2 regions of the Roseburia sp. MSJ-14 genome follow, and region 2 is predicted to be linked to the other one. Evidence: a T-box and tRNA genes for the amino acid it is inferred to sense, from the RefSeq annotation. Region 2 holds a T-box; the other holds one or more tRNA genes.

Region 1 (16,381 bases), on a different contig from region 2:
TAGAGGAAATTCGTGTACAGATGACATATTGCAACCTGGATACAGAAGAAATTCGCAGATTTCAACAGAGTTATTCTTTTGAAGAAATCAGAGAATGGTTTGAAATGGTGGTAGGCTTATATGAAAAATGGGCAAATTTTCAGTATGAAGCAAGAATAGAGCGAAATACATCCATTGAAAAACTGGAGTTTCCCTATCCGTATCGAGAAGGACAAAAAGAACTTGCAGCTGGAGTATATCGTACCATCAATCGGGAGAAAAATCTTTTTATTCAGGCACCAACAGGAACAGGAAAGACCATTACTACAGTTTTTCCGGCAGTAAAGGCAGTAGGGGAAGAGTTGGCAGATAAAATATTTTATTTGACAGCGAAAACCATTACCAGAACAGTTGCAAAAGAAACCTTTGATTTACTTCGAAAACAGGGATATCTGGGACGAGTTATTACCATTACTGCAAAAGAAAAGTTATGTATGTGTGAAGAAATGGATTGTAATCCGGTGCACTGTCCTTACGCAGAAGGACATTATGATCGTGTAAATGATGCAGTATTTGATTTGATTCAAACAGAACGTGATATTACCAGAGAAGTTTTGATTCAACAGGCGGAAAAGTTTCGGGTGTGTCCGTTTGAATTATGTCTAGATACTACTTTATGGGTGGATGATATTATTTGTGATTATAACTATGTGTTTGACCCGAATGTGTATTTGAAACGATTTTTTGCAGAGGGAGTAAAGGGGGAATATTTATTTTTAATTGATGAGGCACATAATCTGGTAGAACGTGGCAGGGAAATGTATAGTGCAGTTCTTTATAAGGAAGACTTTCTAAAAGTAAAGAAGATTATGAAGGAGCATAGTAGAAAATGCGTAAAAGCATTGGAAAAGTGCAATAGTCATTTGCTGGAATTGAAACGACAGTGCGACAATTATGAGATATTGGACAATCTGGGGGCATTCGTTTTTTTACTGATGCAATTAGGAGCAGCATTAGAAGAGTTTTTCTTAAAGGATATTTCTTTTCCGGAGAAAAAAGAGGTACAGGAGTTTTACTTAGAGTTGCGCCATTTCCTAAATATGTATGAGCGAGTGGATGAAAATTATGTTGTATATACGGAACATGAAGCCGATGGAAGATTCAAGGTAAAACTTTACTGTGTGGATACAGCGGTGAATTTGCAGGAATGTTTGGATAAGGGAAGAAGTACAATCTTTTTTTCGGCAACATTATTACCGATTCAGTATTATAAGAAACTATTGAGTACCAAAGAGGATAATTATGCAGTGTATGCAAAAACGGTGTTTTCAAAGGAACAGCGTTTATTGGTAATTGGTACAGATGTAAGCAGTAAATATACCAGAAGGAATGAACGGGAATTTACTAAGATAGCTCGTTATATTTACGAAACAGCCCAGGGAAGAAAAGGAAACTATATGGCATTTTTTCCTTCTTATAAAATGATGGGGCAGGTATTGGAAAAATTTTATGCTCTGAATTTGGGAGAAATGGACTGTGTTGTACAGGAAAGCGGTATGCGGGAACAGGAAAGAGAAGAATTTTTGGAAGCATTCCGTATGGAAAGAGAAAATACGCTAGTAGGATTTTGTGTTATGGGTGGAATTTTTTCGGAGGGAATTGACTTGAAAAATGAGGCACTGATAGGAGCTGTGATTGTGGGAACGGGATTACCCCAAATCAGTAATGAGCGGGAAATATTGAAAAATTATTATGATAAGCGTTATGGAGAAGGATTTGACTATGCCTTCCGGTATCCGGGGATGAATAAGGTACTGCAATCAGCAGGAAGAGTTATTAGAACGGTGGAGGATAAGGGAGTCATTGTTTTATTGGATGAGCGTTTTTTACAACGGGAATATCTCGGCATGTTTCCAAGAGAATGGGCAGATTATGAGAAAGTAACAGTAGAAAATGTACAGGAAAGAGTAAAAAAATTCTGGAGTAACTGATAGGTTACTCCAGAATTTTATGCATTTACATTTGGTAAAAGTTTTAGAAATTCTTCGGTAGAAGCAGAAACCGGAAGAATTGGATTAATGGCAGCGACCAGTTGACGTTCCGGTAGTTTTTCTTTGGTTTGCAGTACATATAATTCCGGTGTGTCTCTGGAAAGACAATAGTCCGGAATAAAGGCGATTCCAAGACCAATTTTGGCAAGGTCAATAAGCAAGTCATTACTACTTAATTCTACTTCCGGAATCAGTTCTAATTGATGTTGAAGGAAAATATTGTGAAGAAATTCACTGGTGGTACTTTTGCGATCCAACATCAAAATAGGATATTGATTTAATTCGGAAAAAGGAATTTCCTGTTGTCTTAAGTTAAAGTAGGCAGGATTAGCAATAAACACATCTCGGAAAGTGGATACGGTCTTTTGTACATACGAACCATTGAGATGGGAATTAGGATAATTGGTTACAATCAAATCCACTTTACCCTGTTCCAGTAAATCAACACAATTTAAAGAAGTAGCATTTGTTACTTTAATAGGAACGTTTGGAAACTTCTTGTGAAACTGTTTGATATAAGGAACAAGAAAATAACGACAGATCGTGTCGCTGGCACCGATATGAAGCTGACCAAGTCCAAGGGTATTGGCATCCAGTAGCTGATTTTCTCCACGTTGAATCAGATTCATAGCCGGTTCAATGTGTTTTAGTAAAATCTGACCGGCAGGGGTTAACTGTACTTTCTTGGTACTGCGGATAAATAGTGGGTGTTCTAACTTCTTTTCCAAAGTCTTAATAGACTGGCTTACCGCAGATTGTGAAATAAAGAGCTTCTTGGAGGCTTCAGAAAAGCTTAGGGAAGAAGCTACATAGTAAAAAACTTTATATAACTCGTAGTTAATATCCATGGACGTCCCTCTTTTAATAATATCTTTTAATAATAATTATATAATATAGCTATAATAATTATAAGTGGAAATTATAAGTATGTCAATTAGGATTCCTGCTAATAAATATGCGGCAAAAATGAAACAATACTTATAAATGAAATTAAATATATTAATTATACTAATTATATGTGTGTATGATATAATGAATGCAAGTGAGAGGAACATGCTTGTGTGTTCAACGAACGACGAAATTATGGAGTGATAAAATCACGATATAATGAGCGTAGCAATAAGCGGTGAAAAATCTAAGAATGTCAGTTTTCATGTTTGTAGGAAAAGTGGCGGACTGGGTTTTGGTACGGCTAAGTAGATTTGTTTTATTTTATATTATTTCAGGAGGTATTTATGAGCAACGTAAGACGTGTATTTGTGGAAAAGAAACCTGCATTTGCAATTCAGGCAAAAGAGTTGCAGTCTGAAATCAAGAGTTATTTGGGAATTAAGACCGTAACGAATGTGCGCGTATTGATTCGCTATGATATTGAAAATATTTCAGAGGAGACTTACAAGAAGGCATTAATGACTGTTTTTAGTGAGCCACCTGTGGATGATGTATATGAAGAGAACTTTGAACTGGGAAATGCAAAGACTTTTAGCGTAGAATTTTTACCAGGACAGTTTGACCAGCGTGCTGATTCAGCAGAACAGTGTATGAAGTTATTGAATGAAAACGAAGAACCGATTATCCGTTCTGCAACTACCTATGTAATCGAAGGTGAAGTTACAGATGCTCAGTTAGAGGCGATTAAGAATCACTGTATTAATCCGGTAGACTCCAGAGAGACAGACCTTGTAAAACCAGAAACTTTAGTACAGAAGTTTGATGAGCCGGCAGATGTAAAAATATTTGATGGATTTAAAGATATGCCAGAGGCACAGTTAAAAGAATTATATGATTCTTTGGGACTTGCTATGACATTTAAAGACTTTTTACATATTCAGAATTATTTCAAAAACGAAGAGAAGCGTAATCCTTCTATGACAGAGATTCGTGTATTAGATACCTACTGGTCAGACCATTGCCGTCATACTACCTTCTCTACCGAGTTAAAAGATGTAGCATTCGGTGAAGGCTTTTATAAGAAGCCAATGGAAGAAACTTATGCAGATTATGTAAATACCCATAAGGAATTATATAAAGGAAGAGATGACAAGTTTATCTGTTTAATGGACCTTGCTTTGATGGCAATGAAACGTCTGAAAAAAGAAGGAAAATTAGACGATCAGGAAGAATCTGATGAAATCAATGCATGTTCTATTGTTGTTCCGGTAGAAGTAGACGGAAAAACAGAAGAATGGTTAGTAAACTTTAAAAATGAAACACATAACCATCCAACAGAAATTGAACCATTTGGTGGAGCTGCAACTTGTCTTGGTGGAGCAATTCGTGACCCATTGTCAGGACGTACTTATGTATATCAGGCAATGCGTGTAACCGGAGCTGCTGATCCTACTGTATCTGTAAAAGATACTATGGAAGGAAAGTTACCACAGAAGAAGTTAGTTCGTGGAGCTGCACATGGTTATAGTTCTTACGGAAATCAGATTGGTCTTGCTACCGGATATGTGAAGGAAATCTATCATCCGGACTATGTAGCAAAACGTATGGAGATTGGTGCTGTTATGGGAGCTGCTCCTAGACGTGCAGTACAAAGACTTACTTCTGATCCCGGAGATATTATTATTTTATTAGGTGGACGTACCGGACGTGATGGTTGTGGTGGAGCAACCGGTTCTTCTAAGGCTCACAACACCCAGTCTATTGATACCTGTGGTGCAGAAGTTCAAAAAGGTAACCCACCTACAGAGCGTAAGATTCAGCGTTTGTTCCGTAGAGAAGAAGTGGCTCATATTATTAAGAAATGTAATGACTTTGGTGCAGGTGGAGTTTCTGTTGCAATCGGTGAATTAGCAGACGGACTTCGTGTACAGTTAGATAAAGTACCTAAGAAATACGCAGGTCTGGATGGAACAGAAATCGCAATTTCTGAATCTCAGGAGCGTATGGCAGTTGTAATTGCACCGGAAGATGTAGAGCAGTTTTTAAATTATGCAAAAGAAGAAAACTTAGAGGCAGTAGAAGTTGCAGTTGTAACAGAAGAGCCAAGATTGGTATTAGAGTGGAGAGGAAAGGAAATTGTAAATATTTCCAGAGCTTTCTTAGATACCAACGGAGCGCATCAGGAAACAACTGTTGCTGTTGATATTCCTGCAAAAGAAGAGAACTTCTTTGAAAAGAAAGAAATTGCAGGCGTAGAAGAAGCATTAAATGCCGGAGATGTAAAGAAAGCTTGGATGACTACTTTATCCGACTTAAACGGATGCTCTCAGAAGGGCTTAGTAGAAATGTTTGACGGCTCTATCGGAGCAGGAAGTGTATTCATGCCTTATGGTGGACGTTATCAGTTAACAGAGACACAGAGTATGGTTGCAAAACTTCCGGTTATGAATGGAAAATGCGATACCGTAACAATGATGGCTTATGGATTTGACCCATACTTATCTTCCTGGAGTCCATATCATGGAGCTGTATATGCAGTATTAGAGTCTGTAGCAAGAATCGTTGCAGCAGGTGGTGATTATAAGAAGATTCGTTTTACTTTCCAGGAATATTTCCGCAGAATGAGCGAAGAACCACATCGTTGGAGTCAGCCATTTGCAGCATTGTTAGGAGCTTACAATGCACAGATTGGATTTGGACTTCCTTCTATCGGTGGAAAAGACTCCATGTCCGGAACCTTTAACGATATTGATGTACCACCAACTTTGGTTTCCTTTGCAGTTGATATTGCAAAAGAGCAGGATATTATTACACCAGAGCTGAAAAAAGCCGGTAACAAGTTAATGAGTTTCAAGATTGCAAAGGATGCATATGATTTACCGGATTATGCTCAGGTAATGAAATTATATGATGCAATTCATGAATTGATTCAGAAGAAAGCAATTGTATCTGCATACGCATTAGATGGAAAAGGTGTTGCATCTGCTTTAAGTAAGATGGCATTTGGTAATAAATTAGGTGTAACCGTAGATGCAGATGTATGCAAAGATTGCATGTTTGCACCTGGATTCGGTAACTTGGTAGCAGAAGTACCGGCAGATAAAGTGGATATGGTACTTAAGACAATCGCAGACAGCAAAGTAATCGGTGAAGTAAACGATGCGAAGAAGTTTATCTATGGTGATATGGAAATCACAATGGATGAAGCATTAGAGGCATGGACAGGCACTTTGGAAAAAGTATTCCCAACAGTTGCAGTAGAAGGAAAAGAAGAAGTTAAGACAGATGTATTCAAGGCAGACAGTATCTATGTATGCAAGAATAAGGTCGCAAAACCTACAGTATTTATTCCTGTATTCCCGGGAACAAACTGTGAGTATGATAGTGCAAAGGCATTTGAGCGTGCAGGAGCAGATACAATTGTAAAGGTATTTAAGAACTTGAATGCAACAGATATTCGTGATTCTGTAGATGAATTTGTAAAGGCGATTGAACAGTCACAGATTATCATGTTCCCAGGTGGATTCTCTGCCGGAGACGAACCAGAAGGAAGTGCGAAGTTTTTTGCAACAGCATTCCGTAATGCAAAGATGACAGAAGCAGTAAATAAACTGTTACAGGAACGTGACGGATTGATGTTAGGTATTTGTAATGGATTCCAGGCATTGATTAAGTTAGGATTAGTACCATATGGTGAGATTAGACAGCAGACAGCAGATTCCCCTACTTTGACATATAACACCATTGGTCGTCATATTTCTAAGATGGTTTATACAAAGGTAGTAACAAATAAATCCCCATGGTTAGCACAGGCAGAATTAGGAAAGACTTACTGTAATCCTGCTTCTCATGGTGAAGGACGTTTTGTTGCACCAAAAGAATGGTTAGATAAACTCTTTGCTAACGGACAGGTAGCTACTCAGTATGTAAATGAGAACGGACAGCCTACTATGGACGAAGAGTGGAATGTAAACGGTTCTTATATGGCAATCGAAGGTATCACCAGTCCGGATGGACGTATCCTTGGAAAGATGGCACACTCTGAACGTAGAGGAGACAGCGTAGCTGTTAATATCTATGGTGAGCAGGATATGAAGATATTTGAAAGTGGAGTTGCTTACTTTAAGTAGGAAGTGAATAACTAGAAATGTAAAGCCCTTGTAGAGAGGAAAAACTTTCTGCAAGGGCTTTTTCTATGCAATAGGAAATACTGTGTTACATTGAAACGTGAAAGTCATGGCTTTCCTATGATAATTGAAAAGAATGAAACAAAAGATCAAATTGTTCCAACAGCTTTTCTTCTGGATTGGTTTACAACTTTCTACAAATTCATCTTGAATTTGATTTATAACAAAAGCAAAAAAATCATATTTATCTGCAAAGTGCCATATGTGTTTTGATGATTCTCAAATCGGTCTTAATTAACGAAAAAATAGAGGAGCTTACAGGGGAAGGAACGGAAGTAAAATCCTTTGTATCCGATAAGAATACAAAGGTAGATTCCGTATTGTTCGTGATAAAAACTCCGGCAATTCAGGTGCAGGAGGCTGAACATGTAGTAGAAGAAGAGCCGGAAGAAACCGGACTTTGGCAAAAGTTTATAAATTTGTTTAAGTAGTTAAAATCCACCGTTCAATGATAGCAGCCACACCATTGTCATCATTGGACGGTGCAATATCGGTTGCTTGTTCTTTTACATGTTCCGGCGCATTTGACATAGCAATGCCAAGTCCGGCAGCTTTTATAATATCTAGATCATTTTCACTATCTCCGCAGGCAATGGTTTGCTCGATAGGGATGTTAAGATAGTTGCACAAAAAGGATAAACCTTTCGCTTTGGAAATTCCCTTTTTCGTAAATTCAAGGTTACCATACCCTCCAGAAAGATAATAGACATCCGGATAAGTATTTAAAATATTCATGGCCTGATTACGGTAAAGAGGAACACCGTTTTCGTCGGCAGGAAAGTTCAAAGTCACTTTTTGAATATCCTGTTTTTGCTGACGTATTTTATCTGTAAGATTAGGTACCATAGTTCTGGTAGATAAAATATATTCTTTTAATTCCTTTGGAAGTTGATTCATGCTCTCGATAGCTTTTTTGCATATATCAGGGGTGTAGGCACATCCGTTTACAAAAAGGTCTAAATGGATGGGAAGAGTTAATAGCTTATCCACTAATGTAGTAGCTTCTTCCCAGGGCATACAACATTCAAAGAGACATTCACGTTCTGGAACTTTATATACAGCAGCACCGTTAGTAGTAATTGCATATTGAATGCCTAATTCTTTCATGGCTTCTAAGGGAAGCCCGTTGTAAGGTCTTCCGGTTGCAATAACAAAAATTGTACCAGCAGCGGCAGCAGTTTTGATTGCTTTTTTATTTTCATCAGAAATAGAGCTTTTGGAATTAAACAGAGTTCCATCTAAGTCAAGAGCTACAAGTAAAAATTGTTTTTCCATAAGATACCTCCATGTAATTTAGTACATTTCTAGTAGCTAGTATAGCACGAAAAACGGGAAAAATGAAAGAGTTGTTGGAATAAATGAAAAAATTCCAAAAAATTTGAAAAAAGGGGTTGACTTTTGTGTGGTTTTAATTGTATAATAGTCAAGCAGTCGTCAAGAACGACAAACACAAACACATGGGATCTTAGCTCAGCTGGGAGAGCATCTGCCTTACAAGCAGAGGGTCACAGGTTCGAGCCCTGTAGGTCCCATATATATCGAATATGGCGGAATAGCTCAGTTGGCGAGAGCACATGGTTCATACCCATGGTGTCGGGGGTTCAAATCCCTCTTCCGCTACGTCAAGAACCTAGAAGATTCTAGGTTCTATTTTTTTATGCAATAGGAAATTTGTGTTTTATGGAAAACAATAACTGGAAAATATTACCAGTAAACTTTTAACTTTCTTCGTTTTATAATGAAACTATATTAACAGAACGGAGAAAAGAATATGGAAGTTGATATAGAATATCTAAGACAAAGAATTACTGAAACATTAGAAGATATTTTAAATAACGATTATGGAGAAAATAAAAGAATGAGTTTGGAATATCTGGATCATACCATTACCGGTGCATGCGATATATTAAAGATAATTTCTCATTCTCAGGCTGTAGAACTAAGAGAACCTGTGGTAAGAGAATTGGGAAAATACAATAAATAATTTATAATATCACATTATATTAAGATCGAAAATGATATTTAATGAAATTCCCCAAATGACAAGAAAATTTCTTTACCTTATTGAAATTTATATAAAAAGTTGTAGAATGTAAAAAGATTATGGATGAATGAGGAGAGAAAAATGGGAATAACAGAACAGGAAATAAAAAATAATATACGCGATAATGAAGAATTGATAGAGTTATATCAACGTCAGAAAAATGAGATTGAAGAACAAATAAGTAGTCTGGAATGTTTGAAGAATAAATTCATAACATTGCAGACTACTTTTGGTATAAAACAAGATGTAAGAAAAGCGGGATTGGTAGGTATTGTGCCTAAAATGTCACAAATAAAAATTGCATCTCGTTATTATTCCGGAATTGAATGATTTGCTTAACAGCGGAGAATTTAACAATGCATATAATAGCCTGTCAGATGCGAAAGCAATAATTGTAAGAGAACAGGACAGGCTTTATACGCAATTAGATGATGTGACAGGAAAAATATATAGCAGAGAACAACGAATGGAATACTGGAGAAAACAGTTAAGAAATATACGGTATAGATAAGGGAGTGAAAGAGATGGCAGAAAATGAATTAATAATTGATGATGCAGATGAGTATCTTTTTTAGGGAGGGTGTGTTATGGGAAAAATAGATATTGATGTAAATGAATTAGATAGTTCCATTACAGAAATGGAAGCATTAAAGGAAAGTTGGTTAGAGAAAGAGGTAAATGCTCCGGAGGTAGTAGGTGGTGGTGCTACAGTAAGTCAGTTAGAAGAAATTGCAAAATTGTATGTGGGACTGCATATAAGAATGGGAGGATTACTTTCCAGTACAATAACTTTTTTGAAAAATACCAGAGAAAATTATGTGGAAAGCGATGAGGCAGTTGCCACCAAAATAAAGCGAGAGTATTATTCCGTATCAGGAAAATATGATAATAATGCGGACATAGATATTGATTTGGTAATAAGTGATCAAAGATTAAAACTGAAGCAGATTTCACTACCAGGAGAACTTGCTGATGCTATAAAAATTGGTGGAGGATTATTGGACGGGGATGTGGAAGTTTCCGGAGAAACGGATAATGGAAATGTAAAATTTAGTTCGGGTGGAAATCTGGAAATGCAAAGTAAATATAAAGATGGAGATACCACATATGCTATAAAGACGACATTTTCATACGAGAAAGTAGTTTTTGAAGAATCAGTAGCAACAAAAATCGGAGGAGGTACTATTACTTCGGCAATTGGTATAGAAAAGGTAAAAGATAATGGTTGGACACCAACACCGGTGCCGGAATATGAGACCGAGATAGTTGAACTACCGAAGCTGGCAGATATAGATGGTGATTGGCAAGATGTTGCATTTGTAGCAGGTGGGCTTATTTGTATCGGAGGTATCATATTTGCGATACCCACTGGTGGTGCATCTTTGGGATTGTGTGTATTATAGGGAGAAAAAATGAAAAGAAAATATAGAAATAAAGTCGCAATTTTATTAGTAATAGCTGTGTTTAGTACGACTGGTTGTGGTAAGGAGCAGATACAAAATATAGAAAATATAAATAATATAAATAATGACAGAAAAATAGAAAAAACGATCCAGAGCAATGAGGAAGAAATTATCAAAGTAGATTTCAGTCAAAAATTTCTTAATATTTCAGGAAAGTCTGCGGAAGAGACAGTAGAAGAAATTAAAAATGGTGGAAACTGTTTGGATATATACGAAAATGAGGATGGAACAGTAACAGTAGAAATTAATAAAAAACAACAAGTGTATTGGATGAATTCTCGTGGAACAATGATGGAGGAGTTACAGGAACAGCTTCAAGAGTATGGACAAAACTATCGACTGGAACATAATGATTCTTTTACAGAAGTAAATGCATACTATAACTTGAAACTTCCGGCAGATAAGGCAATTGTATATGTAATGTATGCAGAATTCTTGTGCGCATCCTATCAACTTTTTTCAGGTGCTGCTACTAATGATTGGAGAGTAGCTATTAATATTTATAATTCAGACACGGGAAAATTAGTAAAAAGTGGGAGCAGCGATGAAGATTTTGGGTATGAAGATTCAGACTGGGAGGCAAGTAAATAAAAAAATGAGGAGAACATATCGAAATAAAACGATTGTTTTATTAATGGCAATTGTGATTATGATAGCCGGTTGTGGCAAGGAGCAGATACAAAATATAGAAAATATAAATAATGACGGAAAAACAGAAAAAACGATTCAGAACAGTGAGGAAGAAATTATCAAAGTAGATTTCAATCAAAAATTTCTTAACATATCGGGAAAGTCTGCGGAAGAGACAGTAGAAGAAATTAAAAATGGTGGAAACTGCTTGGATATATACGAAAATGAGGATGGAACAGTAACAGTAGAAATTAATAAAAAACAACAAGAGTATTGGATGGATTCCCGTGGAACAATGATGGAGGAGTTACAAGAATAGTTTAAGGAGTATGACCAAAACTATCGACTGGAACATAATGATTCCTTTACGGAAGTAAATGCATACTATAACTTGGAACTCCCGGCAGATAAGGCGATAGTTTATGTGAGATATGCGGAATTTCTATGTGCTTCGTATCAATTATTCTCAGGAGTGAACAGTGATGAATGGAAAGTTGTAATTAACGTTTACAATTCCGATACAGGAAAATTAGTAAAAACAGGGGACAGTGATGTTGATTTAACATATGATAATTCGGACTGGGAGGCAAGTAAATAGAATGGAGCAGATCACATACGAGAATATTTCTGTTAAGTTACCGGATGGATTCAAATCCATGACAGAGGAAGAAGTGAAACTATATTATAACAATGTGAAGTTTGACAGTGTATTTATCCAGCAGGAGAAAAAAGCTGTTTTGGGAATTGTGCAAAATCAAAATAAGTTACTGGCACAGCAGGTTGGAAAAAGAATCGAAGAATATCAAAACAGTTATGCGCGCATGGCACCTGGATTTGCTATGGGAGAATTATTAGAGAAAAAAGGAGAGAAACATAATGCTGCAATTTTAACCTACAAGTCCAATGCGCTTATGCGGGATTTATATAATATCGTAGCAATTATGGATTATGAAGACAGGGAATTATTTCTTACCTTTAGTTGTGGATTGAAGGATGCCCAAACATTTATGTTTGAAGTTTTAAAGATAATTGAAGACATTTTTAAGCAGATAGAGGTAGGTGCCTAGACTTTTTCAGGCACTTACCTCTATCTATTTGTCTCATTATTTGTTACATTATTTTTTTGACATGCTTCTTCATGAGCCAGAATTGTCTCCAAAGTGTCCCCAAGTTGTGTAAAAATAGTGAAAACATTTCAAAGCACCTACCAAACTCTTGGAAGAATGTGGTATAATAGTTTCTGCTTGAAGAGGTGTTTTCAAGCTTAGTAGATATAGGATACTGTTTTGACAGTTAAAAGAAAGGGGACTATATGGAAGAAGAAAAAAGATATGCATTATTGATAGATGCAGATAATGTATCGTCAAAATACATAGATATTGTAACGAAAGAGGCGCAGTCTTTTGGAAATGTAACGATTCGAAGAATTTATGGAGACTGGACTTCCAATTTAAAAAATTCATGGAAAGAGTGTTTGTTAAATAATGCACTTTCACCAATACAGCAATATAGTTATACAACCGGAAAGAATTCTTCGGATTCAGCATTGATTATCGATGCCATGGACATTCTATATATGGACAATGTAGACGGATTTATTCTGGTATCATCAGATAGTGATTTTACCAAGCTTGCAATGCGTTTAAGAGAGTCAGGAAAGCATGTAATAGGTATGGGAGAGAGTAAGACACCAACACCATTTGTGCGTGCCTGTGAACAGTTTAAGACATTGGATGTATTATACAAAAATGCAGTGGAACAGAGAAGGAAACCGGCACAGAAAGTATATGCCAAGAAACGGATTAAGGTAGTTACGAACGAGAATGAGAATATTCAGGAAACAGAACAGGCAGAACCAATTACCAATTTGCAGGCAATTAAGGCAACCGTTGTCTCATTATTAGATGAAAACTCAGATGAAGAAGGATGGATGTATTTATCAGAGCTTGGAAATATGATACAGAAGATGTATTCTGATTTTGACTGCCGTAACTATGGATATACAAAATTTGGGAAGATGATAGAATCTTTTCCGGAACTTCAGACAAGAAAAGACGATTCCAGTAATGGAATTACTAAGATTGTATTAGTACGAAAAAAAGAAGAGAACGAGGGACGATAGCCCAAAAAGCAGGCGTTTAAGCCTGCTTAGTACTAACAATCTCGGTCTGTATGTCGGGTGCTTATCAGATGCCAGATGGTGTCATGCATCCAGCTGATGGTATCATTTAATTTCCGGTTTTCTTCTAGCAAAAGTGTGTTTTCGGATTGCAGTTTTTTTAACAGTTCTGTATCCTTCTTTTCTAATGTACCGCTATAGGACATCTTAATCACCTCAAATATATTATAGCAGAAGTGATGGAAATATGGTGTTAAAAAGGTGCTAAAAGACACGGAGAGTATAAAAAACAGGGCAGAAAAACCACTTGTAGAAGAATTAGAAACAAGGTATACTAGATGTTGTATTTATGAAAATGAAATGATGAGGAAAATAAGATGAAAAAATACGATTATGTCATTGTGGGAGCAGGTTTATTCGGAGCAGTTTTTGCGCAGGAGGTGAAAAAAGCCGGTAAAAAGTGTCTTGTAATTGATAAACGTAACCACATTGCAGGAAATATTTATACGAAAGAAATAGAAGGAATCCAGGTACATGAGTATGGTGCCCATATTTTTCACACCTCTAATAAAGAAGTGTGGGAATATGTAAATCAGTTTGCTGAGTTTAACCGTTACACAAATTCTCCGGTAGCTAATTATAAAGGTGAGATTTATAACATGCCATTTAATATGAATACCTTTAATAAGCTTTGGGGAGTGGTAACACCAAAAGAAGCAAAAGAAAAAATCGAAGCACAAAAGAGAGAATATTCTGTAGAAAATCCAAAGAATTTAGAAGAACAGGCAATTAATCTGGTAGGTCCGGATGTGTATACGAAACTGGTAAAAGGATATACTGAAAAGCAGTGGGGAAAACGTGCAACGGAGCTTCCGGCATTTATCATTAAGCGTTTGCCGGTGCGTTTTACCTATGATAATAACTATTTTAATGATAATTACCAGGGAATCCCAATAGGCGGATATACCAAAATGGTAGAAAAGATGCTGGAAGGAACAGAAGTGCAGTTAGAAGAAGACTTCTTGCAGAATAAGGACAAGTATCTGGAAATGGCAGATAAGATTGTATACACCGGAATGATAGATGAATATTTTGATTATTGTTATGGTGAGTTAGAGTATCGTTCCCTTCGATTTGAAACCGAAGTCTTAGAAGAAGAAAATCATCAGGGAAATGCGGTGGTAAATTACACAGAATATGAAGTTCCATATACAAGAATTATTGAGCATAAGCACTTTGAATACGGAACACAGCCAAAGACTGTTATTACCAGAGAATATCCAAAAACATGGAAAAAGGGTGATGAACCATATTATCCAATGAATGATGAAAAGAATATTGCCCTCTACGAAAAGTACAGTGCCCTTGCGAAAAAAGAAGGAAATGTTATTTTTGGAGGAAGACTTGGACAATATAAATACTATGATATGGATGATACCATAGAAGCAGCATTAAAGTGTGTAAAAGCAGTATTGTAAGTGGCTGTTGCAGTAGTTGACGGATGACGAAAAAGTATATATAATAAACGCTTGGAGGAACAAAAAATGAAGAAATTAGAAGAATATGTAAGAAGTATACCGGATTTTCCAGAACCAGGAATTATCTTTCGTGATATAACCACTATTTTGCAGGATGCAGATGGATTACATCTTGCAATTGATGGAATTTTAGATGCCTTAAAGGGTGTAGAATATGATGTGGTAGTAGGTCCGGAGTCCAGAGGATTTATTTTTGGTGTGCCTGTAGCTTATGCAGCACATAAGAGTTTTGTTCCAGTGCGAAAAAAGGGAAAACTTCCATGTGAGACAATCTCAGCAGAGTACGATTTGGAATATGGTAGTGCAGTGATTGAAATGCATAAGGATTCCATTAAGCCGGGACAGAAAGTAGTTATTGTGGATGACTTAATTGCAACCGGAGGAACCATTGAAGCAATTACCGGATTAATTGAACAATTAGGCGGAGAAGTGGTGAAAATCTGTTTCGTAATGGAACTTGCCGGATTAAAAGGAAGAGAAAAACTGAAAGCGTATGATGTAGAAAGTCTTATTACATATGAAGGAAAGTAAGAAATAAGAAGTAATAAAAAAGGAGCTATACAAAATAGTTCCTTTTTTATGTAATAGGAAATATTATAGAAAGAAAAGAGGTTAGAGGAGAGAAACATGAGAGTAGGAATGGGATATGATGTTCATAAATTAGTAGAAGGCAGAGACTTGATTTTAGGTGGTGTAAAAGTGCCACATACGTTAGGTTTGTTAGGACATTCAGATGCAGACGTGTTGTTACATGCCATTATGGATGCATTGCTTGGTGCAGCAGCATTAGGAGATATCGGAAAACATTTTCCGGATACGGATGAAAGATACAAGGGCATTTCCAGTATGAAACTTTTAGAACATGTAGAAGCATTATTGTCAGAAAAAGGATATATTGTAGGAAATATTGATGCAACCATTATAGCACAAAAGCCGAAACTACGTCCTTTTATAGAAGAAATGGAAGAGAATGTTGCAAGAGTATTGAAAATATCCAAGGAACAGATAAATATCAAGGCAACGACAGAAGAAGGACTTGGATTTACCGGTACAGAAGAAGGAATTTCCGCACAGGCAATCTGCACGATTATGAGTTTTTACGAGGGAAGCATGACAGTAGGCGGTAATGTGGGTGGATGTGCAGGATGCGCAGGATGCCAGAAGAGATAGAAAATCGCAGGAGTGAGAAAATAAAATGGCAGAACAAATACGTTATCTGAAGGAACATGAAAAATACAGTACCAGACAAATGTATGAAACAATTTTTCCAGAGGATTCCCAAGCGTTTGTGGATTATTATTATCAATGGAAGACAAAGGATAACGACATCATAGTGATGGAAGATAAAGAGGGATATGAGGTGATGCTGCACCTGAATCCCTTTTTTATACAAATAAATGAGAATGTGGAAAGAATACCGTATATTGTTGCAGTAGCAACCAGACCGGATTGTCGTCGACAGGGGAAAATGCAGCAGGT
Region 2 (16,381 bases):
GGATTAGATGTGAAGAATTATGATAAGTCAAATATAGTTGGTTATTTTGGACAAAAAGATATAATATTTAGTGATAACTTTGAAAATAATGTTTCTTTGTTTGGGGCATATGATATCAATTTACTGCCAGATAATATCAGAAATAGAAGTAGCGTTAGGAAAATAGAAAATTGTAATTTATTAAGCGGCGGCGAAAAAAAGATAATAGGATTTTTAAGATTATACGTTGAAAATGCAGATATTTGTATATTAGATGAACCGTTTGCGGGGGTTGATTATAAAATGACTCGAAATATAACCAGTAAGATAATGGATTCTAATAAAACAGTTATAATGGTAACTCACGATATTGAGGAGGAATATTTACGACAATTTGATGAAATTTTATTTATTAAGCAAGGCAGGTTAATAGCAAGTGGGGATTATGAAACAATACAAGAATACGTATAAGAAATATTTATAAAAGATAGATGAATATACACAAGAAAACCTTGACAATTCCAAACTTAACTCTTAATATATAAAATATATTTAAAAGGTAGTGAGAAAGAGGAGTACACAATTACCCTTGAAAGAGAGAGCGATTCATCGGCTGGAAGGTCGCTTGAAGAAGGAATTGTAGAAGGTAGCTTTTGAACCGGAGGACTGAACCGTGGAAGTTTTTGACGAAGTAGGTTTTCACGAGTTATCCCCGTTACAGGATATGAGAGATGCATTATGATATTTGTAATGTGAATAAAGGTGGTACCGCGGATTTTCGCCCTTTACTGAGTTTTCAGTAAAGGGCATTTTTTATATCATATGAAACACTCGATGCATTAAAATACGAAAGTATATGATTTTCATATGATATAAAAACGCTCCGCTAAAGAGACGCACCTCGCGGAGAAGAATTTAGTCGGAAACGACACCGCTCGGGCGCAAAAGAGTCCGACAAGCTCACTCGATTGAAAGAAGTATTTGAGGAAAGATTTGTAAAAGAAAAGGAGAAAAAACATGAGCAAAGAACTTGCAAAGACCTATGATCCAAAAGACATAGAAGATCGTCTTTACCAGAAATGGGAAGAAAATAAATATTTTCACGCAGAAGTAGATAGAAGTAAAAAACCATTTACCATTGTGATGCCTCCACCAAATATTACAGGACAGCTTCACATGGGACATGCACTGGATAATACCATGCAGGATATTTTAATCCGCTATAAGAGAATGCAGGGTTACAATGCATTGTGGCAGCCGGGAACAGACCACGCTTCTATTGCGACAGAAGTAAAAGTAATCCAGTCCTTAAAAGAACAGGGAATTGATAAAGCAGACCTTGGAAGAGAAGGTTTCCTGAAAAAAGCATGGGAATGGAAAGAAGAATACGGCGGACGTATTGTAAAACAGCTTCGTAAAATGGGTTCCTCAGCAGACTGGGACAGAGAACGTTTTACCATGGACGAGGGATGTTCAAAAGCAGTTCAGGAAGTATTTATTAAATTATATGAAAAAGGATATATTTACAAAGGTTCTCGTATCGTTAACTGGTGTCCGGTATGTAAAACATCCATTTCCGATGCAGAGGTAGAACATGAAGAACAGGATGGATTTTTCTGGCACATCAATTATCCGGTAAAAGGAGAAGAAGGAAGATTTGTAGAAATCGCAACTACCAGACCGGAAACTTTATTAGGTGATACCGCAGTAGCTGTAAATCCGGATGATGAAAGATATAAAGATATCGTAGGAAAAACATTGATTTTACCATTGGTAGGAAGAGAAATTCCGGTAGTAGCTGATGCTTATGTAGATAAGGATTTTGGAACCGGATGTGTTAAGATTACACCGGCACATGACCCGAACGACTTTGAGGTTGGAAAACGTCATAATCTTCCGGAAATCAATGTATTAAATGACGATGCAACCATCAATAAAAATGGTGGAAAATACGAAGGTATGGATCGTTATGAAGCAAGAAAACTTATGGTAAAAGAGCTGGAAGAACAGGGCTTATTAGTAAAAGTAGTACCACATACACATAACGTAGGAACTCATGATCGTTGTAAGACAACGGTAGAACCAATGATTAAACAACAGTGGTTTGTAAAAATGGATGAGCTAATCAAACCAGCAGTAGAGGCAGTAAAAAACGGAGAAATCAAGTTACTTCCAGAACGTATGGATAAGACTTACTTTAACTGGACAGACAATATCCGTGACTGGTGTATCTCCAGACAGCTTTGGTGGGGACACAGAATCCCGGCATATTATTGTGATGACTGTGGAGAATTTGTAGTAGCAAGAGAAAATCCGGGTAAGTGTCCAAAATGTGGATGCACTCATATGACACAAGACCCGGATACCTTGGATACCTGGTTTTCTTCCGCATTGTGGCCATTTTCTACTTTGGGTTGGCCGGATAAAACAGAAGACTTAGATTATTTCTATCCAAACGATGTATTAGTTACCGGATATGATATTATTTTCTTCTGGGTAATCCGTATGATTTTCTCAGGATACGAGCAGATGGGAGAAGCACCATTCCATACCGTATTATTCCATGGATTAGTGCGTGACTCAGAAGGACGTAAGATGAGTAAGTCTCTGGGAAATGGAATTGACCCATTAGAGGTAATTGACAAGTATGGTGCAGATGCATTAAGACTTACCTTGATTACAGGAAATGCACCGGGAAATGATATGCGTTTCTACTGGGAGCGTGTAGAGTCTTCTCGTAACTTTGCAAATAAGGTATGGAATGCATCCCGATTCATTATGATGAATATTGGAGATGAGAAGTTAACAAAACCATCCTTTGATAAGTTAGCACCGGAAGATAAGTGGATTTTATCTCGTGTAAATACATTGGCAAAAGATGTAACCGAAAACATGGATAAATTTGAACTTGGAATTGCCGTTCAGAAAGTATATGACTTTATCTGGGACGAATTCTGTGACTGGTATATTGAAATTGCAAAGACCAGAACCTTCAAAAAAGAAGAAAATCCGGAATCTGCAAAAGTTGCAATGTGGACATTAAAGACGGTATTGATTCAGGGCTTAAAGCTGTTGCATCCATATATGCCATTTATTACAGAAGAAATTTTCTGTACACTTCAGGATGAAGAAGAAACCATTATGTTATCTCAGTGGCCGGAGTATACCGAAGAATGGAATTTCCCGGAAGAGGAAGTGGCAGTAGAACATGTAAAGGATTTGGTAAAAGGAATCCGTAATACCAGAACTGCTATGGAAGTTCCACCAAGCAGAAAGGCAAAGGTCTTTATCGTAACAGAAGATAAGAACCTGCAAGAAACTTTTGAAACAATGAAGAGTGCTTACAGTATGCTTGCAAGTGCCAGTGAAGTGAAAGTACAGGCAGATAAAAATGGAATTGGAGAAGACGCAGTATCCGTTGTAATTCCGGGTGCAGTAGTATACTTACCATTAGAAGATTTGGTAGACTTTGAAAAAGAAAAAGAACGTCTGTTAAAGGAAAAAGATAAATTAACCAAGGAATTAGCACGTTCTAAGGGAATGCTTTCCAATGAGAAGTTCTTAAGCAAAGCACCGGAAGCAAAAGTACAGGAAGAAAAAGAAAAACTTGCAAAATACGAACAGATGATGGCGCAGGTAGAAGAACGTCTGGCGCAGATGAAATAATTTTATAAGTAAAACGGAAGAGGCTGTTGTGTGAAAATCACAGACAGTCTCTTTTTTTCTAAAAAACATATAAAAGAAAATATATTCGACAAAAAACACCAAAATCTTACAAAAAGATTGAAAAAAGGTTCTAAAATTGTTAATATAAAATATATATAGCCTTATTTTGCAAATAAACGTGATAGGAGGGAAAAAAATGGCAGCATCAAAAGAACCACGGGTCAGAATTAGTGATGACGAAATGCAGGCCTTTCTATATATACCGTATGAGTTAATGGACAATTATAAAGATATGGAGACGGTACAACTGTTTTTAAAGCAAAAGGGAGTAAATTTTGGAATCATAGAAGAGAATTTGAAAGAGCTTCTGGAAAAACAACTATGTGATCGTGAAATTCTCATTGCCGAAGGAAGTCAGTCACAGGATGGTACAGATGGCTATTATGACTATAAATTTAATCTTGATTTTAGCAAAAAGCCTAAGATACGACCAGATGGAACGGTAGATTACTGGAGTATCAAAATGGTAGAAACAGTGGAAAAAGGTCAGGTAATAGCAGAATACCATAAAGCATATCAGGGGCAGGATGGTATGAATGTAAAAGGAAAGATAATCCTTGCAAAACGTGGTAGAGATCAGGTACCTTTACGAGGCAGAGGATTTGAACGTTCCGAGGATGGAAGTACTTATACAGCGGTGATTGACGGAAAAATAGAGATGATGAACGGAAGAATCACCATACTTCCGGTATATGAGATAAGCGGTGACGTAGATTTATCTGTGGGAAATATTGATTTTAGAGGCGATGTAATTATTCATGGTGGAGTATGTTCTGGAGTAAGCATTAAGGCCACCGGAACGATTACCATTGATGGCATTGTGGAGGGTGCACAGATAGAAGCCGGTAAAGATGTGGTATTAAGAAGTGGTGTAATGGGAGCGTCCCGGGCAAGTGTTACCAGCCGGGGAAACATTACAGCAAAGTTCTTTGAGTATACCAAGGTGCATGCAAACGGTTCCATACAGGCAGATGTATTTTTAAATTGCAAGGTTTCTTGTGGTGGAAGTATTATTTTGGATGGCAGAAAGGCAAGTATTGTAGGCGGAGAAGTGTGGGCAATTGAAAGCATTTCTGTTCAGACAATCGGTAGTGACGGAGAAGTAAAGACAAAGGTTCGTATCGGAAATGATGCAAATGTTATGAGACGTATCACTATCTTACGAAGCAAAATAGAGGTAGAACAGGAAAATTTATATAAAATCGAAGAAGGGTTAAAAATACTGAATGATGTAAAGAATGACCCTCGAAGAACGGAATTGTTGCGAGTGAAGATTCGGGACAGTGCATTACTTGCCAACGATACGGCAGAACTTGAAAAACTGGAAAATCAGATTCAACGGGCAAAAGGCGGAAGTATTTCCGTAAAAGGAAAGGTATATCCGGGAGTCTGGGTGGAAATGGATGACTTACGAATCAGTGTAAAAGAAGAGCAGGAACGATTGGAGTTTGTAAAGAATCCGGATAAAATAGTAATGTGTCAGTTAGAATCTTAAGAAAATGTCGAAAAAACAATACAAAATGTGCTTGCATAAAATCACCACTTTATTATAATGGAAAGTGGTGATTTTTTTATGAAAACATATGAAGAAATAATAGATTATATAGCAGGAATCCCAAAGTTTACAACCAAACATCCTTTGTCACATACCAAGGCATTTTTGGAACGCTTGGGAAATCCGCAAAATCAGTTTAAAGTAATACATGTAGCAGGAAGTAATGGGAAGGGGAGCGTTTGTGCCTGCCTTGCCAATATTTTAAAAAAGAGTGGTAAAAGTACCGGGTTATTTACATCGCCCCATTTAGTAGATATTGAAGAACGTTTTGTGATAGATGGAGAACAATGCACTCAGGAAGAATTTGTGCAGGCAGTAGAACAAGTACAGTCAGTAGTGGAGGAGATGGAAAAAGAGGGAATTTCCCATCCATCCTATTTTGAATATTTGTTTGCAGTTGGAATGGTGATTTTTCAAAAGCGAAATGTGAAATACGCCGTGTTAGAGACGGGATTAGGTGGAAGACTGGATGCAACCAATGTGGTAGAACATCCGTTACTTACTATTATTACCTCTATCAGTCTGGAACATACCGAAATTTTAGGAAATACCATTGCTGAAATTGCAGGGGAAAAAGCAGGTATACTAAAAGAACAGGTTCCGGTGGTATATGATGTCTCTAATATAGAAGCAGCACAGGTGATTGAAGAACGTGGAAAGCAGTTGCATTGCAGAATGTTTCCGGTATATTTAGAGAAAATTAAAATTTTATTAAACACCGGGAAAAAGATTGATTTTTCTTATGAATCTCGGTATGATGTTACTGAAGTGGAAATCCCATTTGGTGCTCCATATCAGGCGCAGAATGCAGCAGTAGCATTAATGGCAGCAAATTATCTTGGAGAGACAGAGCAAATTTCCCGGGAAGCAATCCGAGAAGGAATGCGTACGGTACAATGGAAGGGAAGAATGCAGGAAGTCCGAGAAGACATATATTTTGACGGAGCCCATAATGCAGATGGTATTCGGTGCTTTTTACAGGCAGTAAATAAAATTGCAACAACTCCGTCTATATTGCTTTTTTCCATGGTTCAGGAAAAGAATTATGTGAAAGCTATAAGAGAATTATTAACAGACGGAAAGTGGGAGCAGATTTTTGTAACTAGGATTTCCGATGCCAGAGGGATTCCGGCAGCAACTTTAAAGCAGGTGTTTGAACAGGAAGCACAGGCGATGAATCAGAGAATAAAGATAACAGAAATAGATCAGGTAGAAAAGGCTTTCGCAGAAGCAACGAAAGTGAAGAAAAAGGGACAGAAGTTGTTCTGTGCAGGGTCCTTGTATCTCGTTGGAGAATTAGAAAAGATCGCAGGAGGAATGAAAGATGATTAATTTTGAAGAAGAATTGAAAAAGTTTAAACCAAGCCTTGAAGTAGAAGAGGCTGAGGATGCCATATATGATAGAGACCTTACCGATATGACAGATATTATGCAGGAAATTATGAAAGAAGCAAGAGAACAAAGATAGACAAGACGGTGAGGAAGGTAAAGATGGATTCTTATAATAAAATTATTCGTATATCCAATACGTTATATAACATTGGACTAGAGAAAGCAAAGGTACGAGACTTATCAGGAGCAGCAGAGTGTCTGCGAAAAAGTCTGCGTTTTTATAAAGCCAATACACAGGCAAGAAATTTATTGGGATTAGTATATTTTGAGATGGGCGAAACAGTGGATGCCTTAAGCGAGTGGGTAATTAGTAGAAGCCTTCAGCCGGAGGATAATATTGCAGAGCAATATTTAGAGTCAATCCAATCCAATCGGGCGAAACTGAATACCATTAATCAGACGATTAAGAAATATAACCAGGCATTGCTGTATTGCAAACAGGATAGTCAGGATTTAGCTATTATACAGTTGAAGAAAGTCCTTTCCTTAAATCCTAATTTAATAAAAGGACATCAGTTGTTAGCACTGCTTTATATGCAAGAGGGCAGATATGAACAGGCGAAGAAGGAACTTCGTGCAGCAGGAAGAATTGATGCAAATAATACACTTACCTTACGTTATTTAAAGGAAGTAAATTTGCAGTTGCATGGAGAACAGCCGTCTCAGAAAAACAGCCGCAAAGAAAAAGAGGAACAGATTGCATACCAAAGTGGGAATGAGACTATTATTCAGCCGGCAAACTTCAAAGATAATTCAGGAATTATGACAATTATTAATATTGTCATCGGTATGGCAATTGGTGTAGCAATTGCATTATTCTTAATCATGCCGGGAATACGACAGAACGCAACCTCAGATGCAAAAAAATCAGAAGTAGAGGCAAACAACAACCTGACCACTAAGAATCAGGAGATTAAGAAGTTAGAAAGTCAGATTGATGATTTGAATAATCAGATTACAGACTTAAATCAGAAGCAGGAATCAGCACAACAGGTAACAGATATGTATGATAAGCTGTTGGCAGGATATCACGCTTATACCCAGAATGATATTGAGAGTGCAGGAAATATGCTGGCAGAAATCAATCCGGAGCTATTATCCGAGAGTGCCAAGACTGTTTATAATGAAGTGAATGGAAAAGTAAACGAACAGTATTTGGCAAGTGTATACGAAAAGGGTTCCAGTGCTTACAATAGTTATAATTATGAAGAAGCAGTAACCGAATTAGAAAAGGTTGTGCAGATGGATGAAGATTATGATGATGGTAATGCCATTTACTATCTGGCACAGTCCTATCGAAAGCTGGAAGATACAGAAAATGCCAAGAAGTACTATCAAAGAGTGGTAGAACTTCATCCGAAAACAGAGCGGGCAAGAACATCACAGTCTTACTTAGACGAGATGGGAGATACCACGACACCACAAGAATAACAATAAGAACAGAAACTTACAAAAGACGTCATGAATAAGAATTCATGGCGTCTTTTTATATCATAAGAAAGGAAGAAAAAGATGGAACATAAGTATGAAAGAGAATATGGATGTTTGATTTTAAAAATGCCAAGGGAATTGGATCATCATCAGGCAGAATTCTTAAAAGAGGAGGCAGATGGATTACTGGTAAAATATCCGGTACGAAATCTAATATTTGATTTTTCGGATACACAGTTTATGGATAGCTCTGGAATCGGTGTGATTATTGGAAGATGCAAAAATGTTCGGTTTTCCGGAGGTTATGTGAAGGCAATTCACTTAAATCAGCAGATACAACGTATTTTTAAGATATCCGGCTTAATGAAAATTATAGAAATCGATTAATAGAGGGAACACAAGGAGGATTATATGGAATATTTAAAAAGTGAGATGAAGATGGAATTTCAGGCAATATCTGAAAACGAAGGATTTGCCAGAGTAGCAGTGGGGGCATTTATTGCGGTATTAAATCCAACGGTGGACGAGCTTGCGGATATTAAGACCGCAGTGAGTGAGGCGGTAACTAATTGTATTATTCATGGATATGAACAACAGGAAGGCAGCATTTGGATTCAATGTAAGATAGAAGGAAATCAAGTAGAAATCGCCATTACCGATAGTGGAAGGGGAATTCGTAATGTAGAACAGGCGAGGGAGCCATTGTTTACCACCAAGCCGGAGTTGGAACGTTCCGGCATGGGATTTGCATTTATGGAGGCATTTATGGATGAGCTGGAGGTAGTATCGAAAGTGGGAGAAGGCACTTGCGTAACGATGAGAAAAACCATAGGATAGGGGTGAAGGAGTGGAGCTGCTGATAGAAAAGCCAGAGCAAGTACGGACGAAAGATGAAAAAGTAAAAAAACTGCTGGAACTGGCACATGACGGAGATAAAGCGGCAAGAGATACAATGGTAAAAGAAAATATGGGACTAATCTGGAGTATTGTTCGGAGATTTAACAATCGAGGTTATGAATTAGAAGATTTATTTCAGATTGGAAGTATTGGGCTCATGAAAGCCATTGATAAATTCGATACTTCCTTTGAAGTAAAATTTTCTACCTATGCAGTTCCTATGATAACCGGAGAAATCAAGCGTTTTTTACGAGATGACGGGTTAATTAAAGTAAGCAGGAGTATCAAAGAAAACGGAGCCAAAATAAAACAGGCGAGAGAGCGTTTGCAGGCGGAACGAGGACGAGATATTACATTGCAGGAATTATCGGACGAGACAGGAATGGAAAGAACGGAAATTGTTATGGCACTTGAAGCAAACGGAGAAGTAGAGTCTATTTATAAGACATATGCACCGGAAAACGGAAAAGAAACCTGCCTGGCAGACCGATTACCACAGGAAAAAGACAGCCATGAAGTGCTCATTAACCACATGTTACTGGAACAGTTATTAAAGGAATTAAAAGAGGAAGAACGTCAACTCATTCAGATGCGTTATTTTGAAGAATGTACACAGATGCAAGTGGCAGAAAAGCTGGGAATCAGTCAGGTGCAGGTAAGTCGTATGGAGAAAAAAATTTTATTATCTATGCGAAAAAAACTATAAAACCATTAGAATAAATGTATAAATGAAAAAAAGCATGGCATACTACTTTCAAAGAAGGAAAAGGAAGTGAGTAAATGAGCCATACCAAAATTTATCGATTATGCCTTCTATCCGTGGTGATACTCACCATTATAGGAGGCATTTTCTATTATGTGGAATATGCAAAAAATGAAACAGAAGTTACAGAAGGAACCTTAGTAAAGAAGCAGGAGTGGTTGGAATATGGCATCTAATTCAGATACATTATATATAAAAATTGAACAGAATGTGTTGGTAAAAGAACCCTCTGTGGTGTTAAAGGACATTGCAAAGCTTACCTCTACCAATCGGGAGCTGGTAAATAAATTAAAAACATTAAAAGTATATCAATTTCATACACCGGCAAATCAGGATAAAAAGAAAAGGCAGAGCCAAGTTTTTTCTATTTTAAAGATAATTGAACTTATCGGAAAAGAATATTCTAATGTAGATATTCAAAATATGGGAGAAAAAGATTTCATTATTGAATACGAGCCACAACAGGAAGTAAAGTGGATACAGTACTTAAAAGTTGCTATTTTATGTATTTTTACCTTTTTTGGTTCCGCATTTACCATTATGACATTCAATAACGATGTGGGCGTGGGAGAAGTGTTTTTAGACTTTTATCAGCAGGTGATGGGCAAATCTTCCAATGGTTTTACCGTTCTGGAAATAAGCTATGCCATTGGATTATCCTTAGGTATTCTTATATTTTTTAACCATATAGGAAGAAAGAAGATTACCCATGACCCAACGCCGCTTCAGGTGGAAATGCGCACTTATGAAAAAGATATTGATACCACCTTTATTGAAAACTGTGGAAGAAAAGGAACAAGTAATGATGTGGATTAAAGAATTATTTTTGGGATTGGTAGGGCTGGCATCCGGCTTTGCGGTATCCGCAGGCGTGTTTGCATTTATCATATCGGTAGGGGTAATTCCAAGAATGATAGGAAAGACCAGAACGGTAAAAGAAGTACTTATTTATGAAACGATTATTTTACTGGGAGGAACCTTCGGAAATCTATTCTCGCTGTTTCAATGGAAAGTGCCGCTGGGAGTACCGCTTTTAGTACTGTTTGGTGTGTCAGCAGGAGTATTCACCGGCTGTTTGGCAGTGGCATTGGCAGAGATTTTAAACTCATTTCCCATTATGTTTCGAAGGCTGCGGATTAAAGAAGGACTTGGATGGATGTTGTTTTTTATGGCAATGGGAAAAACCTTTGGTTCTTTATATTTTTATATGAATCATATGCAAAAATTTTGACAGAGAAAGTGAGAAAATCATATGGCACAGGAAACCATGAAGCAAAAAGAAAAAAAGAATCAGCAATATAATGAATATGTAAAGCAGGTAACCCCTACCCATTCCTTACCGAAAAATATGGCAAAAGCATTTGTTATGGGTGGAATTATTTGTGTGATAGGACAGTTTATTTTGAATATGGCAATGAATCGGTTTGGACTGGAACAAGAAGTGGCAGGCGGGTGGTGCAGTATGATACTGATACTGCTTAGTGTCATTCTTACCGGATGCAATATATATCCATCCTTGGCAAACTGGGGTGGCGCAGGCGCATTAGTTCCTATTACCGGATTTGCCAATTCCGTAGCGGCACCGGCAATTGAGTTTCAAAAAGAAGGACAGGTATTCGGAATCGGATGCAAGATTTTTACCATTGCGGGCCCGGTAATACTGTATGGAATATTTACAAGCTGGGTATTAGGTTTCATTTATTGGATAGGAAAATGTTTTGGATGGTTTTGATAAAAAGAGCGGGAAGCCTTGTGTTTCCGGCTTTTTTTATGCAATAGGAAATTTTTTTTATTTTTTTGCAACATTTGTGTGAAACCAAAAGTGTTATAAATGTAAGAGTTAAGTAATAAGGGTGGCGCCAGTCTTTACTGTAAACGAAATAAAATAAGTTTAAATAGTAGGAGACAATGAATTATGAAGAGAAAATTAATTGGAATGATGTTAGCATTAACTGTAATTACAAGTGTAACAGCTTGTGGAAATGAAAAGAAGGAAGCAGGACAACATACAGTTACCAAACAGGAACATGTAGAAAAGAAAGAAGCAAAGGGAAATATAGAAAAAAATGTAAAGCAGGTAAGTGAGAAAAAGGTAGGAGAAGCCGAAGAAACAAATGATACTGAGGAAACACAGGAATTTACCAAAAGATTAGGTCAGGTAGAAGTAACAAGTTATGAAGGAAAGAGTATCACATTAAATGTTCCGGAAGGATATGATTGGTATATACAGGATGCTGATGACCAGGGAGGATGTGCTTTTGAGCGCGAGGATGGAAAAGAAACCGTGTTTGTTATGTTTTCCGACAGATTATTGGATGTAGACGAGGAATTTTGCGATTCTGATTTGACAATTCCTTATTATGCTACCGGAACAGAATCAGAGGTAATGACAGAAGAAATCAACGGACACACCGTTTATTATAAACATATTGCATATGAGTATGATGAGTATAATGGACATGTAGGTTATGAAACCGTAAAAGCAATGTGTGAAGTGGGAGATGATCATATGTTAACGGTGGAAACAGACGGAAGAAGCGGTCAGAAAGCCGATTTTGATGAAATACGAGGATTCTTTGAGTTTTAAAAAGTTGTTTTAAATAAAAGGGAAGTATTTGAAATAGAAACGATAAAAATAAGAAGAAAAAGAGGAAGCATAAGTATGAAAAATGTAATGAAACGATTGATGGTATGTGGACTTTGCGTAACCATGTTAGTAGGATGTGGAACAAGTACAGATACATCGAAGACCGGTACCGGTAAAAAAAATATAGAGGTGGGAAATCTGGCAGGAAATAGTCAGGAAGATGATATGTCAGAACTTAATTCTATCATAGAATTAAAGGCAAAGTATGAAGACCAGGAAAAGTATGAATACACCGACCCAATGTATAACCTGGAAAAAAATCATGTATTTACCTATGATGTAGGAGAGGCTTTTTTTAAGTCAGAGGAGTATGAGGGATTTAAGGTATACAGCGACAGTAATTTTCAAAATACGGTAAATATTAAGATTGAAGACAACTATGATGATGATAAGATTACAATTTCACCGAGTTTAGTATTTAGTTATGAAAATGAGGAAGATAGTAGAACAGATGGAACATGGGGAAGTAGAAGTAAGTTCTGGCTGGTTCAGTATATGGATACGAAAACAGGAAAAGAATTAGATAAACCAATTGTTACGGTATTCTCTATCGCGCAGGAGTTAAATACGCCCACAATGAAGCAGTCCGTAGGGGGAGACGGCTATTATAAATTGTCTTGGTCTAAGGTAGATGGCGCAGATTACTATGAGGTATATGAGTATGATAAGGGATTAGATTATGCATCTCTTGCAGTAACAACAGAAAATTTGGAATGCTCTAATGCAGACTTTGCACATGTAAAAAAATATGAAGAAGAGTTTAAAGAAGAATATAGAGATACGGAAATTGATGTGGATACTCAGATGACAATGAATCATTTTCTGGATTCAGGAGATAGTTTTTTCGTGGTAGCCAAAACAAATGATGGGAAACATTCCGGTATGAGTAATGAATGCGACCCGCAAGAAATTGCAAATCAGATTCCGATTTCACAGAGTTGGGATTTTCAGACGGACTATACAGGAACAGATGCGTTAGCATTACCGGCATATGTAGATATAGAAATGATGGATGGTTCTATTGGAAAATATGTAATTGAATATCGGGGAGGAACAGCAACATTATATGACGATGGAACCATTGCAGTAGATGCAAGCATTAAAAATCTTCCAATTGCCATGTACCGGGTAAGATTGACAGGAGTAGATTATGATACATTTATGGCACAGACAAAAAATCTGATACAAAGGGGAGACGAATTGGCAGGAAGAACAGGAAGTGCCAATGAGAATATAGATATTCCATTTGTACCTGATAGTCAGGAAACACCGGAGGACGAGTACGGAGACGATGATGCAGATGTGGACGAAGAAAACATTAATGATGATACCGATGTAGAGGACGAGTCCGGAGACGATGTGGGTGGCGAGACAGTGAATGTGGCAGGAGTTGAATTACCTGAAAATGTTGCCAAAACTGTTTATGCCAATAGTTCCTTAAGTGAATGGCTTGCATTGAACTTTCTTGCCCAAAATGAAACAATTTCATTGGATGGATTTAAAGAAGCTTCCGATTCCGAAAAATTGGGAGATGCATTTATCGAGGCGTATAGACAAAATCCGTTATGTGGAATTATAAATAACCTTGAATATGACTATGATAAGAATGAATTAGTGGTAGAATATGCACAAACCAAAGAAGAAACTCAAAATATGCAGCAGGAATGTTTGAAAAAGGCAAAAGATGTTGCAGGTGAAATTATTCAGGATGGCATGAGTGATTATGAAAAAGAGCAGGCAATTAATCAATATTTATGTGACAATGCAGAATATAATTATGATGTTATGAATTATGAAGCGGAAGATGGTTCTATTGGTGATGAAGCAGTAGAAAAATATCCAAATTCCTTTACTCCTTATGGAATCTTAGTAGAAAACTTTGGAGTATGTGAATCTTATGCAGAAGCTTTTCACTTAGTTGCAAACGAGGCAGGACTTCAATCTATTATGGTAGTAGGTACTTTAGAAGGTGGTGGACATGAATGGAACAGGGTCTTGTTAAATGGAAAATGGTATACATTAGATGTAACCAATAATGATAAAGAAGTAGCAGCAAATGCACTGTTTAACATATCAGATGAAGTAGCAACAGAAATATTAAAAGAAAGTGATGTATGTATATTGGATGATTATGCCGGCGAGTATAAAGCAGATGATATGAAATATGAGTATTATACAGTCAATGGTTTAGCTGCAGAGGATACAGAACAAGCTAAGAAAGTTTTAATTGACGGATTGAAAAAAGATGGAAATACGTCAGTTCGAATGGAAGAGAGCTTAAGTACCGATGCATTAGAAGAATTAGTACAGCAGGTTGTAAATGAGGCAGATGTAGAACAAGTAAGTTATGTGCAGTTTGGTAGAGTAGTAGGAATTATCATTGCAACAGAATAAAAAGAGTGATTCGATTTGCAAAATTATATTGCAAATACCACAAATTTCCATTATCCTTATTAGGTGTCAGAATGAAAGAATAAATTAGAATTGACAGATGGGAGAATATAGTGGAAATAATATGTGGAACAAGAAGATACCAGGCAGAAGAAGTAATTGAACAATATAGTGAGATGCTTTTTCGCCTGGCAATGTCTCGAATGCAGCATAAGGAAAATGCAGAAGAAGTAGTACAGGATACATTCCTTCGCTTAATAACTTATGTAAAAAAGGGGCATACCTTTAATGATGAAGAACATTTAAAAGCATGGCTGTTAACAGTAGCCGTGAATCGAGGAAAATCCATACTGACTTTGGCATGGAATAAACGTACCGAGGGTATGGAGAATATCAAAGAGGTGGCAACTCCGGAAACGGAGACAGGATATGCATATGAATATGTAAGTCGTTTGCCGGAAAAATATAGAATTGCCATAGATTTGTTTTATTATGAAGAACTTTCAACAGAACAAATCGCGCAGGTTATGAAGACCAAGCCGGCAACAGTGCGTTCCTATTTACATCGTGGACGTGAAAAATTAAAAGAAATGATGGAGGCAGATGCATAATGTGGGATGAAAAGAAATTTTTTGAAGATTATGTAGAAGAGTCTGAAAAAGTTAAGCCGGATGAACACTTTGTACAGCAGTTAAAACAGATGGCAGTGCAAGAAGAAAAAAAGAAAACTCCAATCCCGATGATAAAATATGTAGCAATAGCAGCATCTTTTGTGCTATGTGTTGGCCTTGGAAGTGCAGTGTGGCGTAATCAGAGTGTAGATTCAGAAGGAAAAGGGGAAAAAGTAGAATTCCAGACAGGACTTCAGGCAGGAAAGCAGGAATCCGAAGAACAGAAAGGAGAAACTTCTGAAAACAGTACGGTAGCAGAGGGCGAAATTCGTGGAAATAGTACGCAAGAAGAGTCAGAACTTGGAGATGTTTTAGCACAGATAAAACAAGGAGCTGTGATTCATGATGAAGATGGCAATGAAGTATCACAAGACCAGCAGCAGAGTTTATATGAACTTTTAAAAAACGCAACAGAAGCAGAAGCTCCAACAGAGGGAGAGAAACAAAATTCTTACATTGTAGAGGGCGATACTACAATTGAAGTAGAAGTGTGGACAGATGGTTATTTAAAAGTAGGGGGAAAATGGTATCATTAAGAGGTAAAGTGACAAGAATCCTCAAAAAGCGAGTACCTTCTTATTGACATTTCTGAAAACAAACATCTATAATGAAAATGGTGGGTTGTTTTAGAAGGCAAAAGGAGGAGAAGGATGGCAGAAAATTCGCATGCTACAAATTGGAGTAAGTTTTGCAAATTTATAGAGGTATTAAATCCATGTATGGATGATTATCTGTATATATATGATATAAAAGAGGATTTTTATGAAATATCACCCGGAGCTTTGGAACGGTTTCAAATATCATCAAATCGATTTCATAATGTAGTAGAAGGACATCGGGCGTTCGTGTATGAAGATGATATTGATTTGATATTAGAGGATTTGCAGCAGGTAATATCAGGGAAAAAAGATTTTCATAATCTTCAGTAT

Evidence for each region. The T-box of region 2 lies ahead of KQI83_RS08020 (valine--tRNA ligase). A T-box ahead of a tRNA ligase gene usually reads a tRNA of that ligase, here a tRNA-Val.
Region 1: it encodes a tRNA-Val, which carries the amino acid that the T-box ahead of KQI83_RS08020 (valine--tRNA ligase) is inferred to sense. The anticodon was not compared.

Annotation. Positions count from the first base shown of each region.
Region 1 covers NZ_JAHLQD010000008.1:3,430-19,810, forward strand. The annotation lists gene KQI83_RS02435 (ATP-dependent DNA helicase) at 1-1,970, shown strand, start outside; gene KQI83_RS02440 (LysR family transcriptional regulator) at 1,988-2,878, opposite strand; gene KQI83_RS02445 (phosphoribosylformylglycinamidine synthase) at 3,266-7,051, shown strand; gene KQI83_RS02450 (hypothetical protein) at 7,318-7,539, shown strand; gene KQI83_RS02455 (Cof-type HAD-IIB family hydrolase) at 7,532-8,383, opposite strand; tRNA gene KQI83_RS02460 (tRNA-Val) at 8,568-8,640, shown strand; tRNA gene KQI83_RS02465 (tRNA-Met) at 8,655-8,728, shown strand; gene KQI83_RS02470 (hypothetical protein) at 8,880-9,092, shown strand; gene KQI83_RS02475 (hypothetical protein) at 9,234-9,482, shown strand; gene KQI83_RS02480 (hypothetical protein) at 9,484-9,663, shown strand; gene KQI83_RS02485 (hypothetical protein) at 9,740-10,555, shown strand; gene KQI83_RS02490 (hypothetical protein) at 10,565-11,206, shown strand; gene KQI83_RS02495 (hypothetical protein) at 11,211-11,564, shown strand; gene KQI83_RS02500 (hypothetical protein) at 11,670-11,843, shown strand; gene KQI83_RS02505 (hypothetical protein) at 11,845-12,312, shown strand; gene KQI83_RS17280 (DUF6774 domain-containing protein) at 12,333-12,428, opposite strand; gene KQI83_RS02510 (NYN domain-containing protein) at 12,558-13,367, shown strand; gene KQI83_RS02515 (hypothetical protein) at 13,400-13,570, opposite strand; gene glf (UDP-galactopyranose mutase) at 13,742-14,842, shown strand; gene KQI83_RS02525 (adenine phosphoribosyltransferase) at 14,909-15,433, shown strand; gene ispF (2-C-methyl-D-erythritol 2,4-cyclodiphosphate synthase) at 15,530-16,072, shown strand; gene KQI83_RS02535 (GNAT family N-acetyltransferase) at 16,098-16,381, shown strand, end outside.
Region 2 covers NZ_JAHLQD010000019.1:73,572-89,952, reverse strand. The annotation lists gene KQI83_RS08025 (ATP-binding cassette domain-containing protein) at 1-450, shown strand, start outside; T-box leader at 533-768, shown strand; gene KQI83_RS08020 (valine--tRNA ligase) at 997-3,645, shown strand; gene KQI83_RS08015 (DUF342 domain-containing protein) at 3,842-5,200, shown strand; gene KQI83_RS08010 (bifunctional folylpolyglutamate synthase/dihydrofolate synthase) at 5,279-6,592, shown strand; gene KQI83_RS08005 (hypothetical protein) at 6,585-6,728, shown strand; gene KQI83_RS08000 (tetratricopeptide repeat protein) at 6,752-8,083, shown strand; gene KQI83_RS07995 (STAS domain-containing protein) at 8,165-8,470, shown strand; gene spoIIAB (anti-sigma F factor) at 8,495-8,920, shown strand; gene KQI83_RS07985 (SigF/SigG family RNA polymerase sporulation sigma factor) at 8,931-9,686, shown strand; gene KQI83_RS07980 (hypothetical protein) at 9,761-9,919, shown strand; gene KQI83_RS07975 (stage V sporulation protein AA) at 9,909-10,559, shown strand; gene KQI83_RS07970 (stage V sporulation protein AB) at 10,546-10,974, shown strand; gene KQI83_RS07965 (SpoVA/SpoVAEb family sporulation membrane protein) at 10,996-11,475, shown strand; gene KQI83_RS07960 (hypothetical protein) at 11,659-12,330, shown strand; gene KQI83_RS07955 (transglutaminase domain-containing protein) at 12,406-14,784, shown strand; gene KQI83_RS07950 (RNA polymerase sigma factor) at 14,895-15,392, shown strand; gene KQI83_RS07945 (hypothetical protein) at 15,392-15,988, shown strand; gene KQI83_RS07940 (bifunctional diguanylate cyclase/phosphodiesterase) at 16,103-16,381, shown strand, end outside.